Regions from separate parts of the Klebsiella quasivariicola genome, predicted to be linked through region 4. Evidence: predicted binding sites of a transcription regulator. Region 4 holds the regulator's gene; each other region holds the start of a gene.
What was found. Region 4 encodes LexA, which represses DNA repair genes until DNA is damaged. Its sites were predicted from a motif close to TNCTGTATGTACATACAGNA; they were not measured.
Positions count from the first base shown of each region.

Region 1: the regulator LexA is predicted to act here: its motif matches at 1,801-1,820, upstream of dinB (DNA polymerase IV).
Region 2: the regulator LexA is predicted to act here: its motif matches at 2,248-2,267, upstream of uvrB (excinuclease ABC subunit UvrB).
Region 3: the regulator LexA is predicted to act here: its motif matches at 1,923-1,942, upstream of B8P98_RS16850 (DinI-like family protein).

Region 1 covers NZ_CP022823.1:4,418,718-4,423,195, forward strand. Annotated here, with positions in the region: gene pepD (cytosol nonspecific dipeptidase) at 1-235, shown strand, start outside; gene B8P98_RS22365 (GNAT family N-acetyltransferase) at 278-730, opposite strand; gene dinB (DNA polymerase IV) at 733-1,788, opposite strand; gene B8P98_RS22375 (glycerophosphodiester phosphodiesterase family protein) at 1,948-2,814, shown strand; gene nqrM ((Na+)-NQR maturation NqrM) at 3,036-3,251, opposite strand; gene nqrF (NADH:ubiquinone reductase (Na(+)-transporting) subunit F) at 3,254-4,477, opposite strand.
Region 2 covers NZ_CP022823.1:3,886,796-3,891,273, forward strand. Annotated here, with positions in the region: gene uvrB (excinuclease ABC subunit UvrB) at 151-2,172, opposite strand; partial or broken gene B8P98_RS19635 (hypothetical protein) at 2,583-2,792, shown strand; gene B8P98_RS19640 (ABC transporter ATP-binding protein) at 2,882-3,604, shown strand; gene bioD (dethiobiotin synthase) at 3,546-4,268, opposite strand; gene bioC (malonyl-ACP O-methyltransferase BioC) at 4,261-4,478, opposite strand, start outside.
Region 3 covers NZ_CP022823.1:3,375,998-3,380,475, forward strand. Annotated here, with positions in the region: gene B8P98_RS16830 (DUF968 domain-containing protein) at 1-735, opposite strand, end outside; gene B8P98_RS16840 (LexA family protein) at 935-1,327, opposite strand; gene B8P98_RS16845 (hypothetical protein) at 1,368-1,607, opposite strand; gene B8P98_RS16850 (DinI-like family protein) at 1,670-1,903, opposite strand; gene B8P98_RS16855 (ParA family protein) at 2,371-3,417, shown strand; gene B8P98_RS16860 (hypothetical protein) at 3,766-4,478, opposite strand, start outside.
Region 4 covers NZ_CP022823.1:5,182,606-5,187,083, reverse strand. Annotated here, with positions in the region: gene plsB (glycerol-3-phosphate 1-O-acyltransferase PlsB) at 1-500, opposite strand, end outside; gene B8P98_RS26085 (diacylglycerol kinase) at 630-998, shown strand; gene lexA (transcriptional repressor LexA) at 1,121-1,729, shown strand; gene dinF (MATE family efflux transporter DinF) at 1,800-3,116, shown strand; gene B8P98_RS26070 (CsbD family protein) at 3,352-3,561, shown strand; gene zur (zinc uptake transcriptional repressor Zur) at 3,657-4,172, opposite strand; gene B8P98_RS26060 (cupin domain-containing protein) at 4,423-4,478, shown strand, end outside.

The DNA.
Region 1 (4,478 bases), 760 kb from region 4:
GCACCTGGTGCGCGAGACCTATCAGCGTCTGTTCAACAAGACGCCGAACATCCAGATTATCCACGCCGGTCTGGAATGCGGTCTGTTCAAAAAACCGTATCCGGAGATGGACATGGTCTCCATCGGGCCAACCATTACCGGCCCGCACTCCCCGGATGAGCAGGTACATATCGAGAGCGTCGGCCAGTACTGGACACTGCTGACCGAGCTACTGAAAGCCATTCCGGCTAAATAAGCACCACAACCGGCGGCTGTCTGCCGCCGGTTTTCCCCCGCATCACCGTAGTGCCACGCGTTTTTCCATTCGGTAGTTAATAAACCACTCCCCACGGGCAGCCACCCGCTGCTCCGCCACCACGTCAAAACCATGGGCCGTAAAACAGGGCTTTGCGGTAATGCTCGCGTCCACCGTCAGGATTTGCTCTGGATACTGAGCGCAGAGCGCCTCGATAAGCGCGCCGCCGATACCCTGGCGGGCATGATCCGGCGAGACAAAGAGTAAATCGATATGCGTCCCGATGGCGGTGATAAAGCCAACCGGCTGGCTGTTGACCACAGCCACCCGCCCGATTGAGTCAGCCAGCTTTTGTCGCCAGCGCGTCTCATCCACCTGCGCCCAGGCCGCGATCTGCGCCGGAGTATAGTCCCGACTGGCCGTTTCCCGCACTGCGCGCAGGAAAATCTGGCAGAGCAGGGACAAATCACTGTCGCGGTAAGCACGAATATCCATGGTTAAATCCCTAATAAAAGCTGCCTTTCCAGCTGCGGATCGAGCAGCGTCACGTGGAGCCCAACCAGGCGCACGCCCCGTCCGCCGCGGCGCTCATCCCAGGCTTTCTGCGCGGTGGCAATCAGATCTTCTTTGTTCAGCCGCGGCCAGACGTGCTCCTGAGTGGTCAGCTGGAAGTCATTGAATTTCAATTTAATCCCCTGACGGGCGATCAGCAGGTCCGGTTTGACCTTCGCCAGCCGCCGCTCCAGCTCGGGATAAAGATGTTCGATAATCGCTTCGCACTCTGACCATTCATGAATATCTTCCGCTAAGGTGCGCTCCACGCCCACCGATTTTCGTTGCCGATCGTTATGGATTTCCCGCTCATCAATCCCGTGGCTGCGCTCCCACAGAATACGTCCGAATTTACCGAAGCGCTTGAGCAGCATAGCCAGATCGCTGTTCTGCACATCGCCACAGGTACGCAGACCCATATTTTCCAGCTTCGCCGCCGATACCTTCCCGACGCCGGGTATTTTCGCCAGCGGCAGCGCCCGCACAAACTCGGCTACCTGATGGGGAGCGATAACGAACTGGCCGTTCGGTTTATTCATGTCGGAGGCGATTTTGGCGAGAAACTTTACCGGCGCCACGCCCGCCGAGGCGGTGAGATGCAGCTCCCGTTCGATGGTTTCGCGGATCTCCTGAGCTATCAGGGTGGCCGACCCGTGACAATGCACGCTGTCGCTGACGTCAAGGTAGGCTTCATCCAGCGACAGCGGCTCAATGCGCGAAGTATAGCGGGAGAAAATTTCGCGGATATGGTTCGAGGCTTCTTTGTAGGCATCGAAGCGGCCGGGAAGTAGCGTGAGATGAGGGCACAGCTTGAGCGCTGTCGCCGTCGGCATGGCGCTGCGCACGCCAAACTTACGCGCAGGATAGTTCGCGGTACTAATCACGCCACGCTGTACCCGACTGCCGCCTATCGCGAGCGGAATATCGCGCAACGCCGGATTGTCGCGCATCTCCACCGCCGCAAAGAAACAGTCCATATCGACATGGATAATTTTACGCATCGTCAGACTCAACACTGTATACCCATACAGCATAGCAAAATCAGGTACGAATTTTATGCTTTTTTTATTTCATCGGCTAAAAAAGCGGTTAAAACATAAAACTGCAATAAATAATGTTTATTTTCATTGAGTTAAAAGATAAATCAGGAAGATGTAATCATGAAGAAAATACTTACCGCGCTTTGCCTGCTGGCCACCGCCACCGCCAGCGCCTGGGCCGCACCACAGCTGATAGCCCACCGCGGCGGCACCGGCGATGCGCCAGAAAATACCCTGCCGGCCATTAAGCTGGCGCTGGAAAATCACGCCGAGGCCATCTGGGTGACGGTACAGCTAAGCCGCGACGGCGTGCCGGTGCTCTATCGGTCAAGCGATCTTTCCGCCCTGACCAATGCCGAGGGTAAGGTCTCAAGCTTAAGCGCCGCCGAGCTGGCGAACGTCGATGCTGGCTGGAAATGGGGGGATGACAGCCACCCGTGGCGCGGTAAGCAGGCCACTATTCCGACCTTGCAAAGCGTTTTACAGCAATGGCCGCACACTTTTTTCTATATCGATATCAAATCTCCGGATGCCGATCCGGCGATAATGGGTGAACGCCTGCTCGAAGTGTTAAAAGCCACCAACAGCCTCGATCGCGTGCGGGTTTATTCTACCGAAGACCGCTATATCGCCGCCCTGCCGCCAGCCATCCCTCGCTTTGTCACTCGCAGTGAAACCCGCACCAGGCTTGCCAATATTTCGCTCAGCCATCAGTGCCAGCCAGGGAGTCAACGCGATGGTGAGCAGTGGTATGGACTGGAGCTGAAGCGCAAGGTGGAGGTGGTGGAGAAGTTTACCCTTGGGGAAGGGAGCTCCCCGGCGACGCTTACCTGGGATAAAGAGGCGATGGATTGTTTCCGTTCGCAGGGCAAAGCGCACATTATTTTCTTCGGTATCAACAGTGCGGAAGACTACCGCACGGCGAAGGAGCTGGGCGCCGACGGGGTGATGGTGGATTCTCCGGCACAGGCGAAAAGCTGGCAGTAAGGGAGTCAACGGCTAAAAAGGCCACGAAAGCGGCCTCACATTGCTGGCATGTTGTTGCCGGGTGGCGGCTGGCGCCTTACCCGGCCTACAAAACCGAAGCAGCAGACCCGGCAAGCGCAGCGCCACCGGGCACGGAGCCGCTTTATGCCGGGTGGCGGCTGCGCCTGACCCGGCCTACAAAACCGAAGCCGCAGGTCCGGCATGCGCAGCGCCGCCGGGCATTACAAAATACGCCGCTGCTGACGCTGCGCCTCGCGAGCGAGACGTTTCTTACGCGCGTCACACGGTTCCGGACAGTCGCAGACTTTCTCCAGCCCCAGCGACGAGATCCCGCCGCAGCTGCCCTGAATGCTCTTACGCTTCACCAGGTAGCCCAGCGACATCCCGAGGATCACCAGCGCAAAAATCACAAAGGTTGCGACAAATACCGTCAGCATCATCAGCCTCCAAAGTCGTCGAGCATGATGTTCTCATCTTCGACGCCCAGGTCTTTGAGCATTTTAATCACCGCGGCGTTCATCACCGGCGGCCCGCACATATAGAACTCGCAATCTTCCGGGGCCGGGTGATCGCGCAGATAGTTTTCATACAGAACATTATGGATAAAGCCCGTATGCCCGGTCCAGTTATCTTCCGGCAGCGGATCGGAGAGCGCCACGTGGAAAGTAAAGTTTGGATTGTCGCGCGCCAGCTGTTCAAACTCCTCATCGTAGAACATCTCGCGCAGCGAACGGGCGCCGTACCAGAAGCTGATTTTGCGCGTGCTGTGCAGCCGCTTAAGCTGATCAAAGATATGCGAGCGCATCGGCGCCATGCCGGCGCCGCCGCCGATAAACACCATCTCAGCGTCGGTCTCTTTAGCAAAGAACTCGCCGAACGGCCCGGAAATCGTCACCTTATCGCCAGGCTTCAGCGACCAGATATAGGACGACATGATCCCCGGCGGCGCATCCGGTACTTTCGGCGGCGGCGTGGCGATGCGCACGTTGAGCATAATGATGCCCTTCTCTTCCGGATAGTTAGCCATCGAGTAGGCGCGCAGGGTCGGCTCTTTCACCTCAGAGACATAGCGGAACAGATTGAATTTGTCCCAGTCTGAGCGATATTCATCGGGAATATCAAAGTCGGCATAGGCCACTTTATGCGGCGGGCATTCAATCTGAATAAAGCCCCCGGCGCGGAACGGCACCACCTCCCCTTCCGGGATCCGCAGCTTGAGCTCTTTAATGAAAGTGGCTTTGTTATCGTTAGAGATAACTTCGCACTCCCATTTTTTGACGCCAAAAATCTCTTCCGGCAGCTCGATCTTCATGTTCTGCTTCACCGCCACCTGGCAGGCCAGACGGCAACCGGCTTTGGCATCCCGCTTGGTAATATGCGAAAGCTCGGTCGGCAGGATATCGCCGCCGCCCTCTTTAACCGTCACCCGACACTGGCCGCAGGAGCCGCCGCCGCCGCAGGCGGAGGAGACAAAAATCCCGTTGCTGGACAGCGTGTTCAGCAGTTTGTCGCCCGCCGGGGTGCGGATCTGCTTATCCGCTTCGTTATTGATCTCAATAACCACGTCGCCCGCGTTCACCAGCTTTGAGCGCGCTGCCAGGATAAGCCCTGACAGCACCAGCACAATCAGCGTGAACATCACGACGCCAAGAATAATTTCCATA
Region 2 (4,478 bases), 1.3 Mb from region 4:
GTTGAGGATAGTGTCGCCTGGCGAGATTAAGCGAACATTAAGAAGGCCGCAACGCGGCCTTTTTTTCTTCTCTGCTACTGTGACTGCAAGACGGCGGGTATTGCGCGCCGGCTTTCAGCGTTGCGCCTCTGCGCACATTACGGCCTGCCGTCAGGAAGCGGCGATAAATAGCTCACGCAGCTGATGCAGCTGGTCGCGAATTTGCGCCGCCTCTTCAAACTCGAGGTTCTGGGCGTGCTGCATCATCTGTCCTTCCAGCTCATGAATTTTCTGCTGCAGCGCTTTTGGCGTCATATCCACCCCACTGAGCCCGGCAGGTTCGGCAGTCTTCGCTTTTCCGCGCCCTTTGGCTTTGGTTTTCGCCAGGCCCTGACCCAGCTGCAGGATATCCACCACTTTCTTGTTGAGCCCCTGCGGCACGATGCCGTGCTCTTCGTTATAGCGCTGCTGTTTCTCCCGTCGGCGCTCGGTCTCGCCAATGGCTTTGGCCATCGAGGGGGTGATCTTATCGCCATACAGGATAGCTTTGCCGTTGATATTTCGCGCGGCGCGGCCGATGGTCTGGATCAGCGAGCGTTCGGAGCGCAGGAAGCCCTCTTTGTCGGCATCCAGGATCGCTACCAGCGACACCTCCGGCATATCCAGCCCCTCACGCAGCAGGTTGATCCCTACCAGCACGTCAAACTCGCCCAGGCGCAGGTCGCGGATAATCTCCATACGTTCGACGGTGTCGATATCCGAGTGCAGATAGCGCACGCGCTCACCGTGTTCCTCAAGGTACTCGGTTAAGTCTTCCGCCATCCGCTTGGTAAGGGTAGTGACCAGCACGCGCTCGTTGATGGCCGTACGCAGGCGGATCTCCGACAGCAGATCGTCGACCTGAGTCGCCACCGGCCGCACTTCGATCAGCGGGTCAAGCAGACCGGTAGGCCGCACCACCTGATCCACCACCTCGCCGCCGGATTTATCCAGCTCGTAGGCCCCCGGGGTCGCCGAGACGTAGATGGTTTGCGGCGCCAGCGCTTCGAATTCTTCAAACTTCATCGGCCGGTTGTCCAGCGCCGACGGCAGGCGGAAGCCGTACTCCACCAGCGTCTCTTTACGCGCGCGGTCGCCGCGGTACATGCCGCCAATTTGCGGCACCGTGACGTGGGATTCGTCAATCACCAGCAGGCCGTCTGCCGGCAGATAGTCAAACAGGGTGGGCGGCGGCTCGCCGGGCCCGCGACCGGAGAGGTAGCGCGAGTAGTTTTCAATGCCCGAGCAGTAGCCCAGCTCGTTCATCATTTCGAGGTCAAACTGGGTACGCTGGGTTAAGCGCTGCTCTTCCAGCAGCTTGTTATTTGCCAGCAGCACCTTGCGGCGATCCGCCAGTTCCAGCTTGATCTCTTCCATCGCCTGGACGATGCGTTCCCGCGGCGTCACATAGTGCGTCTTGGGGTAAATGGTATAGCGCGGTACCGTCGACTCCACGTGTCCCGTGAGCGGATCGAACAGCGACAGGCGCTCGACCTCTTCGTCAAACAGCTCAATACGCAGCGCGATATCGTCGGATTCCGCCGGGAAGACGTCGATCACCTCGCCGCGCACGCGAAAGGTGCCGCGCTGGAAGGCCTGATCGTTACGGGTATATTGCAGCTCGGCCAGACGGCGCAGGATCGCGCGCTGATCGATTAGCATCCCCACCGTCAGGTGCAGCATCATCTTCAGGTACAGGTCCGGATCGCCGAGGCCGTAGATAGCCGAGACCGATGCCACCACTACCACGTCGCGCCGCTCAAGCAGCGCTTTGGTGGCCGACAGGCGCATCTGCTCAATATGTTCGTTCACCGAGGCGTCCTTCTCAATGAAGGTATCGGAGCTAGGGACGTAGGCTTCCGGCTGGTAGTAATCGTAGTAGGAGACGAAATACTCGACGGCATTCTCGGGGAAAAACTCTTTCATCTCGCCGTAGAGCTGGGCCGCCAGGGTTTTGTTTGGCGCCAGCACCATCGTCGGCCGCTGCAGGTCGGCAATCACGTTGGCAATGGTAAAGGTTTTACCTGAACCGGTGACCCCCAGCAGCGTTTGATGCGCAAGCCCATCCTCCAGCCCCTCTTCCAGGCGACGGATGGCTTCCGGTTGGTCTCCGGAGGGACGAAAGGCAGAATGCAGTACAAACGATTTACTCATCGATCAGAACCTGAAGAAAGATTTAGCGGCCGGTGTTTAATTCTACCCCCCGGGCCGTTTTTTGCCAACAAATTATACTGGATATTTAACCAGTATCTACTTATGATAGCGCCAGAAGCCGGCTTTTTAGCCGGCAAGTTGGGTACAAAACGCCCGCCGGGCGGAATAATCGTCCGACTGTCAGGGTTATCCCCAGAAATTTTGACCTTTTAACATTTGTCAAGCGAACGGGTGAAAGTTTTATGGCAGCAGATGACGCTTTTCTTACACCCATTGATTTTATCTAACAAGCTGATATTTAATGAGTTTAAAGAAAAGACGCCTTTCGCGTCAATTCAGCCGCAAGCCGCGCACGCTCTAGCTTACCGCAGGTTTTCTAACTCTAATACACAAGGTTATCCACAGGAATAGTGGATAACTGTCTGCAGCCCAAGACCGCCGCCGCCCGGCGCTTATCGACTTTCGCCGTAAACTGCGTGGCGAAAAATTTTTATCGAACTATTTTTGATAACTATCCGCCTAAAGCCGCTCGATTTTTGCTGCTTTTTGCACCACCCTTTAGCGTCGGGCACCGGAAAAGTGCAGCTGCGGCGCTGACGGTGCCCGATGGTATCGGCGTTTCGCGCTTTTTTCCGAGCGTTCTTTTTCCTGGCAAGAGTTTTGCAGCATCTTTCTGTCGCCCTGACGCCAGGATAAGGAGAAAACGTCCATGTTGAATTTACAGGCAGTAAATCATTTTTATGGCAACCAGCACTCGTTGTGGAATGTCGATCTTGAACTACGCCCGGGAGAGTGCATTGGCGTACTGGGACGCGAGGGCATGGGGAAGACCACCCTGGTTAACTGTATTGTCGGACACCTGCCGGTGACCAGCGGCCGCATGACCTGGCATGACATTGGCGCCCCGCCGCGGGATCTCACTCCCCTCTCCGCCCAGTCGCGCAGCGCCATCGGTATCGGCTACGTTCCCCAGGATCAACGTATCTTTTCGCAGCTCAGTGTGGAAGAGAATCTACATATCGCCCTCGCGGCCGGGAAACCGGGGGTAAACGCCAGCGGCGGCGAAATCTATGAGCACTTTCCCGAACTTTATGCCCTGCGACAGCGCAAAGGCGCCTCGCTGAGCGCCGACGATCAGTTCCAGCTGGCGCTGGCCAGGGCGCTTATCGTCCAGCCACGGCTGCTGATTCTCGATGAACCTTCGCGTGGCAGAGGGCCGCGCTGTCTGCAAAAGCTGGCCGATCTACTGCTGCGGTTGAATCGCGATATCGGCCTGACGGTGCTGCTCGCCGAGCAGCACCTGCCCTTTATCCGCCGGGTAGCGGATCGCTTTTGTCTCTTGCACCGGGGGCGTAACGTCGCCGAGGGCGATATTATGGCGCTTGATGAGCCGCTGCTGGCGCAGTGGATGACGCCGGATCCAGCGCCCTGAGGTCCAGATACTGGCCGAGATCGCCACGCTGCGCGATGTCCGCAAGCCACGGTATTTCACCGAGGAACGGCGCGGCCAGCCGCTGTTTCAGCGTCGCCAGATACTCGGCGTGACGCTTGCCCGGCGGCTGCACGTCATTGGCGATCCAGCCCGCTAAAGGCAGCCCCGCCTGGCGTACCGCCTGGGCGGTAAGCATCGCATGGTTGATACAGCCGAGCTTAACCCCCACCACCAGAATGACCGGCAGCTGCTCGCTCTGCACCCAGTCGGCAAAGGTCAGGGTGTCCGAGAGCGGCGTGAACCAGCCACCGGCCCCTTCCACCAGCACCCAGTCGGCGAGATTTTCTAACTCGCGCAGCCCACCGGAAAGCGCCGCCGCGGCGATTGGCCGACCTTCATCGGCGCTGATGATGTGCGGTGAGGTCGGCTCGGCGAAGGTGTAGGGGTTTACCTGGTCGTAGCGCAGCGCGACCCGGCTATGGCGCTGCAGGGCCAGCGCATCTTCATTGCGTAACCCGTGTGCGGTCAGGTCGCTACCGGAAGCCACCGGCTTATAGCCCGCGGTGTTAAATCCCAGCTGATTCGCCGCCTGCAGCAGCGCGCTGCTGGCGACCGTTTTACCGACTTCAGTATCGGTTCCGGTAACGAAGAAACGTTTAGTCACGTTCAATGACTCCTGTAAAAAGAGAATACGTCAGCGGGCAGTGGCCCTGCTGTTGCGGCCAGGCCAGCTGCAGTTCGCGCAGTTTGCCGCGGCCAAGCGGGGCGGATGCCCGCCCCTGGTGCAAATGGGTGGCGCCGATGCCCTTCAGCGAGCGCATAGCGCTCAGCGCATCGGTGAACGGCAGGCTAATCTGATGCACCTCGCCGGTCG
Region 3 (4,478 bases), 1.8 Mb from region 4:
CGCCGGAGCAACAGGATCGACGTTCACAGGAACCAGAGGTTTGCCCGGCGTTGTTATTGCCGTTGGCTTAATTGTTTTTTCGAGACGGGGAGAAAGAATACTGGTGGCCGGTACCGACGGAACAATCTCACTCTCCCTGTAAACCGATTTAATGCCATCGTCTTTAATACGCAGGGATCGGCGCGCCATTTCTTCTGTAATTTCATCGCCAATCCCGGCGCCTACCGCCCACCAGCATAGCTCCGCCAGTGACAATGAGCGCTGAGCGTCCAGACCAAGCGCGATGCGGGCAGTGTCGATTACCCAGTCAGCGTTGTTAACACCTACCAGTTGATCGAGGGTTTGTTCCGTTTGGTTTTTCAGCTCATTATCACAGTGCCAGCATGCGATTATTACACCCGTCGAATGGCGAAACGGGACGAGCTCATGGTGATGGTAATCGGAATGTGTCCACTGACAGTTTTTAACCTGCCTACGCAACCATGACTCGAGGGCACTAACCCCACCAGCTGCAGTGATAACCGCCTTCTTCATGAAAAAAGGTCTGATCCCCATATCATCCCGCAACGGCTGCCGGGCATCAGGAAGACGTCCACTGGGTATCTTTTTCATGCTTGCCGGCGGTATTTCAACAAGAACTCGGCCGGCACCGAATAACGGCATTAATTCACTACCCGGCTTAAGCAGCACAATTCCAAGATGGCGTGCAATATCCACGTTAAGCAAAGCTCGCATCAGTCCCTCCACATCTTCTGTATGTAGGTCCTGTCAATCCGTGGCGGCTTCTTCGATTCCGGCAACAACACGCGGATCTCCCACGATGCAAAGTCTCTGGATAAGCTCTTCTCAACCACACAGTTATTTTTACGGTATCGCTCCACCAGCTCTGTAGCCTCAGCCTCTGAAAGTTGCTCGTGTAAAAACCAACTTTTCTTCATGGCTGATCACCGAACAGTCGCAAAAACTCAATCGCTCTTTCACGCGCACCGGGTTCTTCAGCGATCATTTCCTGCAGCAGTTGCACGGCGAGCACAGGCTCCTTTCGCCCGACGATGGAAATTCCTCTGGAGACACGGCGAGAGAGTTTTATAAAATTTTTCCTCTCTAACGCACGCAGATGCAACAGAACAGCATTAGACGAGCTAACGCCGAGCATATCGGCCAGCTCAGATAGCGTAGGTGGGAAGCCATGCTGATTGATGTAGGCGATCAGCAGATCGAAAACTTCCTGCTGTCGAAAAGTGAGTTTCGAAGACGAGAGTAAACCGGCGCTCGTTGAAGGAGCACCAGTCTGGTGGGATTTTGATACTTCGGTTGTTTGCGTCATGGCTTCTCTCCGTGACGCAGCAGGTATAGGTTGTTCAGGCCTATGACGGGATTGTAACAGAACCAGGGGGAACCTGGTAACCAACTCCAGACTTAGCCTTTTCAATCATCTGTGAAAAAAGAGAGAGAGTCCCCACGATCTCATCCGGCTGCAGAGGCATAAACGAAACAGTATCGCCGCGCCGGTACATCAAAGCGCGCTCACATACAGGAAAGGATGTCAGACGGGCAACGATCACACCATCGTCGCATCTGATTATTGCGTAGCCGGTGTTCGGCATTTCTTGTTTTTTACTCACAGCAAAATCCTCAAAATAAACCAGGCAAGCCACTGGACCTCAACTTAACAGAACCAGTCATCAGCGCTTTCCCTGGTGTCCTGCAGGATTTCCTCTACACGTTTTTTATCTCCGTCCATTCCACCAAGCACGGTCAACCTATCAGAGCTGGCCCGACGAATCACAAGACTGCAGTTATTAAAGTTTTGATCCAATCGCCGCAGTAGCTCCTTCTCCAGAGCAGGCACAGCGCCATCCGGCAATTTTTTTTGGCGATCAATTGTGATTTCCACTTTCATAACTAGCTCCTCACGCAAGTACTGTATAAATAAACAGTATACTTGTTAGGTGAAATGTTCAAGCGTTTAATGCCACTTTTCGCTAACCCATGCTCATGTTTAGATTGATCTTTTCTCCACAAAGGACGAAATCCGCTATCACAGGGATACAGTCATTTTTGTGGTGATCAACACCTTTGATAAGAAACGTTGCTACCTCTGGCGTTCCAGATTCCGCTCTTGGCACAGAGCGGACAATCTTAATGGGATGAAGGTCTGCTTTGAGCGATAAGCGGAAGTTCGAATTGAGTCGGCACGGGAATTATTAGCATTGCCATAGCTTGTCAACGGAGTCAGGTCACACCTTGTCTATATGTAAACAGGCAGGCAATGATTAACAATTGAGTTGGATTAATATTTAATCAAGGATTGACAACTAGATTAGTTTTCCATATGATTTTCTAAAGTGGAAAACTAGTGGTGATGTTATGACTAATGAATCTAATGTTAATGCTTTGATAGAACGTCAATTTGAAGTTGCTGATGGCAACGTGAGTAGTCTTAGTTTGCCAAAATTTGACAAATATACTGTGTGCAACCTCCGAGGAGGTATTGGCAAGACGTCTCTGGCTTTTAACCTTTCTTATCTTGCAGATGATGCTCTAATTGTTGATACTTGTCCTCAAGGAAATCTGTCTTATTTTTTTGATAATAATTATGCTTCTTCAACCAGTACAACCGCAAATGATCTGTTGATGCCCTATTTTGTTCCGGGGCTTGGTTTTGCCACTCGTGCGGCAAAATTAATATCATCAACTAATCCTTGGTTCGCTGGTAAACAGAATTACTTCATTCAATCTGATAGTCAGCTTTACCTTTTACCTACCCAAATGGCAAATGCTTTAGCTCAAGCGCGAACTATTACTGGGGCAACTCAGCAGGTTGTTATTGATAATATTCTTTTTTCATTGAAAAAAGAAATTGAGAGAGAGATGACTGAGACAGAGACAAAAAAAGTTCTCATTGATACCTCACCTTTCTTCTCCGGAGCGACGCATTTATCTTGGCATGCTACAGATGCATTGATTGTTCCTGTGCGTACGGATCAGCAATCAATTAACTCACTGAGATTACTCATTGATACATTGACTAAACCAACATCTGAGTTCAGAAAAACAATGCCATCTGATGGTCATACACCAAAAATTCAAATGGTTGTCATCACTCATTGCGGATGGTCTACAGTAGCAGGTGCCAGAAACAAACCAAATCAACAGACAAAAATGTATATCGAAGCTGTAAGGGAAGTCATTCGTCAGAATATCAGTAATTTCACAACCAATGATCCTAATAATCATATTGTGATTCTTGATGATTTCCTTGGCAGTGGCAGAATGTCGAGTGCAAAGTCTAAGCCTCTAGAGCTTTTGAACCCTGGCGATGCAATGACTGTTAATAGAGTCAGAACCTCTGTGAATTTATCAGTAAACAAGATAAAAAATGAATTAAAATTCATCCATAATTCAATATGGTAAATAGTAGATTGTCAGCGTTAGATTAACATAATCATTCTAACCCTCGTTGAAATCGTAATATTTATTGTTAATAATAAGAACCACCTAGAAAGATGGTTCTTATTTTATTAATTATTGAATTTTTATCTATAGTTAATAGCTCTGACATGGACTGTGCCGATGAGTACATACTGATGTTAGCAACGTCGACTTCTGGCACTTAGCTGCCATAGGACGGTCAAGCAACTCACCGAACATTTCTGTTTCGCAATTAAGTTGCCTTTTCTGCATTGCGTCGACAGATACGCCATTGCCTAGCTTTTTACAGCCAAGCACCCAAACGTAATGTTATTCAACAAAGCCGTAACGCTACCCCGCTTTTAGCATTCGCCGAAGTTCATGATCCATATATTCATCTACAGCATTGGCATCAATTCCGCCTGCTTTATACCAGACATGGAGTTCTTTAATCGCTAGAATTCCAAACCTCGTCCAGCCGATGAGGTTCGTTCTCAGGAGGAACTGAATCATTTCGCCTCCTGAACGAAGTGCCGCATCTCCTACATCCATCAGACACAAGGTTCCATGCGCCACAAGCAACATTCGCCTGAGTTCAGGGTTATTTGCTGAAGGAATACATTCACCCCAGTCCTTCTTATGATAGCAACGTTGTTTAACCGTCCAGGTGATTCGCACAAGCAACTCAGTAATCATGACGGGGATCGCCATCGCTAATCCATGCCGTAAGTCATACCCTTTCTCAAAAACCTGGACGGCGACGGTTGCGAAAGACTGGCGATGCTGGCCAAATTCACCCACATTAATAAACTGAAGTAATGAAAAGAAAGGAATGGGGATACCGGAGCCTCTCCCTGCTGCACCGGAAGAACCTGCCATATCAGAGAAAAGGTGGCCCAGCCAGTTTACGAAACCACTAAATACCTTAGAGACAACGTTATTCCCTTTAAGCTCAAAAGTCTCGGTATCTACGGAAACCAATTTTCCGTCTGCCACAAAATGTGCCGTACTGGTAAATTGATCCAGGATCGAGAAAAATAAACCGACTAAGTCCGGGGAGTGGG
Region 4 (4,478 bases):
AAACGCACGAAGCTGTCGCGGCCGAGCCAGGAGACGGCGAAAAATTTCTGGATACCGTTGAGCATCCGCAGCGGCGGATTAACTTCCCCTTTCTCGCGACCCGGCGAGCGGCCAAACATCACCGAGACCGGCACCATTTGCACATCGAGATCCGGATGGTTGCGGTGCAGATCGAGGTAGTCGTGGAACAGCTTGATGGACTCTTCTTTTGGCGTGTAATAGGTAAACACGCGTGGCCCGCCGTGGATGAATACGTAACGCGGCAGCAGCGTGCCGTCGATCTCCAGCGGTTCAAACGGGTCAGGTAAATCATGCGCCAGGCATTGGGCGCGCAGCGTCAGCAGGTCCGCCTTCGAGTTATAGGGCAGGACGTACATGATCGGACGCGAGGTATCGAGTCCTAATTCCTGGGCGGGTTCTGCCGGAATAGACTTGCTTTTTACCAGCACCCGTAATGGTAAATTCAGTAATTTATAGTAAATTCGTTGCCAGCCGGACATAAACGATGTGAAGCCTCTGGTTAATCATGCAAATGCGCGGCAAGAATAACAGAAAGCGGGCAAAATTTCCGTTACCGCGCGGCAAACGCGTACACTCATCGACGTCATTTACATAAAAAAGGTTTTGTGATGGCCAATAATACCACCGGGTTAACCCGAATCATTAAAGCGGCAGGTTACTCCTGGAAAGGATTTCGCGCGGCGTGGGTCAACGAGGCCGCGTTTCGTCAGGAGGGCGTCGCCGCCATCGTGGCCGTCGCGATCGCCTGCTGGCTGGACGTCGACGCCATCACCCGCGTATTGCTGATTGGCTCGGTCCTGCTAGTGATGATAGTCGAAATTCTCAACAGCGCGATTGAGGCGGTTGTGGATCGTATCGGCTCGGATTTTCACGAGCTTTCAGGGCGCGCCAAAGATATGGGGTCGGCGGCGGTTCTGCTGGCGATTATCATCGCGCTGATCACCTGGGGGATGCTGCTGTGGAGCCATTATCACTAACGTTCTTCGCTAACCCTCGCAAAATCTAAACAATCTGCCGATTTTTGTGTGCCATGTGGTTCCAAAATCACCGTTAGCTGTATATACTCACAGCATAACTGTATATACACCCAGGGGGCGGAATGAAAGCGTTAACGACCAGGCAGCAAGAGGTGTTTGATCTCATTCGGGATCATATCAGCCAGACGGGCATGCCGCCGACGCGTGCGGAAATTGCTCAGCGCTTGGGGTTCCGTTCCCCAAACGCGGCGGAAGAACACCTGAAAGCGCTGGCGCGTAAAGGCGCGATCGAGATCGTCTCCGGTGCCTCTCGCGGTATTCGTCTGTTGACGGAAGAAGAGCACGGCCTGCCGCTGATCGGCCGCGTTGCCGCCGGTGAACCGCTGCTGGCGCAGCAGCATATTGAAGGCCACTATCAGGTCGACCCGTCGATGTTTAAACCCAACGCCGATTTCCTGCTGCGCGTCAGCGGGATGTCGATGAAAGACATCGGCATTCTGGATGGCGATCTGCTGGCAGTCCATAAAACCCAGGACGTGCGTAATGGCCAGGTCGTCGTCGCGCGCATTGACGAGGAAGTGACGGTGAAACGCCTGAAAAAACAGGGTAACGTCGTCGAACTGCTGCCGGAAAACAGCGAGTTTTCTCCGATCGTCGTCGATCTGCGCCAGCAGAGCTTCACCATTGAAGGCCTGGCCGTCGGCGTGATCCGTAACGGGGAGTGGCTGTAACTCCCGTCTTAACGCAGCGTCATCATGATGCATGACGCTGCGATGTTTCTCCTCTGTCTGGTCCCTCTTCATGCTGCTCAACGCCGCCGATAAAGCACTGTGGCGCCTCGCGCTACCCATGATTTTCTCCAATATCACCGTTCCGCTGCTGGGGTTGGTGGATACGGCCGTGATTGGCCACCTGGACAGCCCGGTATACCTCGGCGGCGTGGCGGTCGGGGCGACGGCCACCAGTTTCCTTTTCATGCTGCTGCTGTTTCTGCGTATGAGCACCACCGGGCTGACCGCGCAGGCCTGGGGCGCCAAAGATCCGCAGCGCCTGGCGCGGGCGCTGGTGCAGCCGCTGGCGCTGGCGCTGGGTGCCGGGGTGCTGATTATTGCGCTACGCCTGCCGCTGATTAACCTTGCCCTGCATATTGTCGGCGGCAGTGAGGCGGTGCTTGAGCAGGCGAGACGGTTTCTCGAAATCCGCTGGCTCAGCGCACCCGCCTCGCTGGCCAATCTGGTGCTGCTCGGCTGGCTGCTGGGCGTCCAGTACGCCCGGGCGCCGGTGATTCTGCTGGTGGTGGGTAATCTGCTCAATATTGTGCTCGACCTGTGGCTGGTGATGGGCCTGCGGATGAACGTCCAGGGGGCGGCGCTGGCCACGGTTACCGCCGAGTACGCAACCCTGATCATTGGCCTGGTGATGGCGAAGCGAGTGCTGACGCTGCGCGGCGTGTCGCTGCTGATGTTAAAAAATGCCTGGCGCGGGGATCTGCGCCGGCTGCTGGCGTTGAATCGGGATATCATGCTGCGCTCTCTGCTGCTGCAGCTCTGTTTTGGCGCACTGACCGTGTTCGGCGCCCGTCTGGGCAGCGACATTGTGGCGGTTAACGCGGTACTGATGACCATGCTGACCTTTACCGCCTATGCGCTGGATGGCTTTGCCTATGCCGTGGAGGCCCACTCCGGCCAGGCCTACGGCGCCCGCGACGGTAGCCAGCTGCTGGAAGTCTGGCGGGCGGCCTGCCGGCAGTCTGGCATGGTGGCGCTGGCGTTTGCCCTGATTTACAGCCTGGCGGGGGAGTACATCATCGCTCTGCTAACCTCGCTGCCTTCTCTGCAGCAGCTGGCCGATCGCTATCTGATCTGGCAGGCCATCCTGCCGGTGGTCGGCGTCTGGTGCTATCTGCTGGACGGCATGTTTATCGGCGCCACGCGCGGCGCAGAGATGCGTAACAGTATGGCGGTAGCCGCGGCGGGGTTTGCTGTAACGCTGCTTTCGGTCCCACTGCTCGGTAACCATGGTCTGTGGCTGGCGCTGGCGGTGTTCCTCGCCCTGCGCGGCCTGTCGCTGGCGCTGATCTGGCGTCGCCACTGGCGGCGCGGCACCTGGTTTAACTAATCATTTCCGTTCATCGCGGCTAGCCGTGAATTCCCGCGGTTGCGCGCCGCTTACCGGGGCAGCTCAGTGGCCCGGCTCAGGGTAGCGTAAGCCGGGAAAATCCCCTCAGCCTTATCAATCGGTAGGATGGTTAAAAATTCCGAATAACGAATCCACCCCAGCATTCTCATCTATAGTTAATACCATGTCCGGCACAAAACGGGCTGTAAACCCACCGAATGATGAGGACGTTATCATGAATAAAGACGAAATCGGCGGTAACTGGAAACAGTTGAAAGGTAAAGCCAAGGAACAGTGGGGCAAACTTACCGATGATGATATGACCGTAATCGAAGGGAAGCGCGACCAGCTGGTCGGCAAAATTCAGGAGCGTTACGGCTATGCGAAGGATCAGGCTGAGAAAGAAGTCTCAGACTGGGAGCATAAGAACGACTACCGCTGGTAGCGTTCCCTGACCCGAAGAGTGAAGCATTTGTGTTAGTGCCTGTCTGAATGGCGCAGGGACGCGCCGTTAACCCTTTTTCCCGCTGCGGCTCACGCTCAGCGGGCTTTCTTTTTGAGCTGGATGGTATGATCGTGCTGGCAGTGTCCCGGTGTGCTGCAGGCTTCCACTTCCACACAACCCGCACAGAGACCGTGGGCTTCAATCACGTTGTGGCGCAGGGCAAAACCCATGCGGGCCGCCAGCGTATGCATGATATCTTCCACCCCTTCCGCCGCTTCCTCTTTTACCACGCCACAGCGGTCGCAGATAAACATGGCCGAGCTGTGAGTCGGCTGGTCAAACAGATGGCACAGCACATAGCTGTTGGTCGATTCCACCTTGTGAACAAAGCCCTGTTCAAGTAAAAACTCCAGCGCACGGTAGACCGTTGGCGGCTTAGCCTGTGGCTCTTTCTCACGTAGCAGGTCCAGCAGATCGTAGGCGCTTATCGCCCCTTGCTGCAGGCTCATCAGGCGCAACACTTCCAGACGCTGTGGAGTCAGGCGTACGCCGCGCTGCGCACAAAGCTTTTCAGCATGCGCTAACATCTCTTGCGAAGGGGTCTTATCCATGAGCATCCTCAGGTTGCGTGAATTTGAATCTGTTACTTTATCACGTTCCGCGTAAAACACCGAGAGCCGGCGGGTGATACAGGTCATACTTCAGATTGTCGGAACGTGCGCCAGGCACGGGCGCTGGCCGCTTACACCCGCTCAGTACGCGCTTTAGCAGGCTGCCTAAAACCGCCATGCCGAACTTAAACGCAACACGTATAGCCCGGGGTATGCTATATCTGAAGTGTCTCATTTTCGGAAGAAAACGATGAAACGACCTGATTGCATTCGCCACTGGCGCGAACTGGAAGGGCCCGACGATGC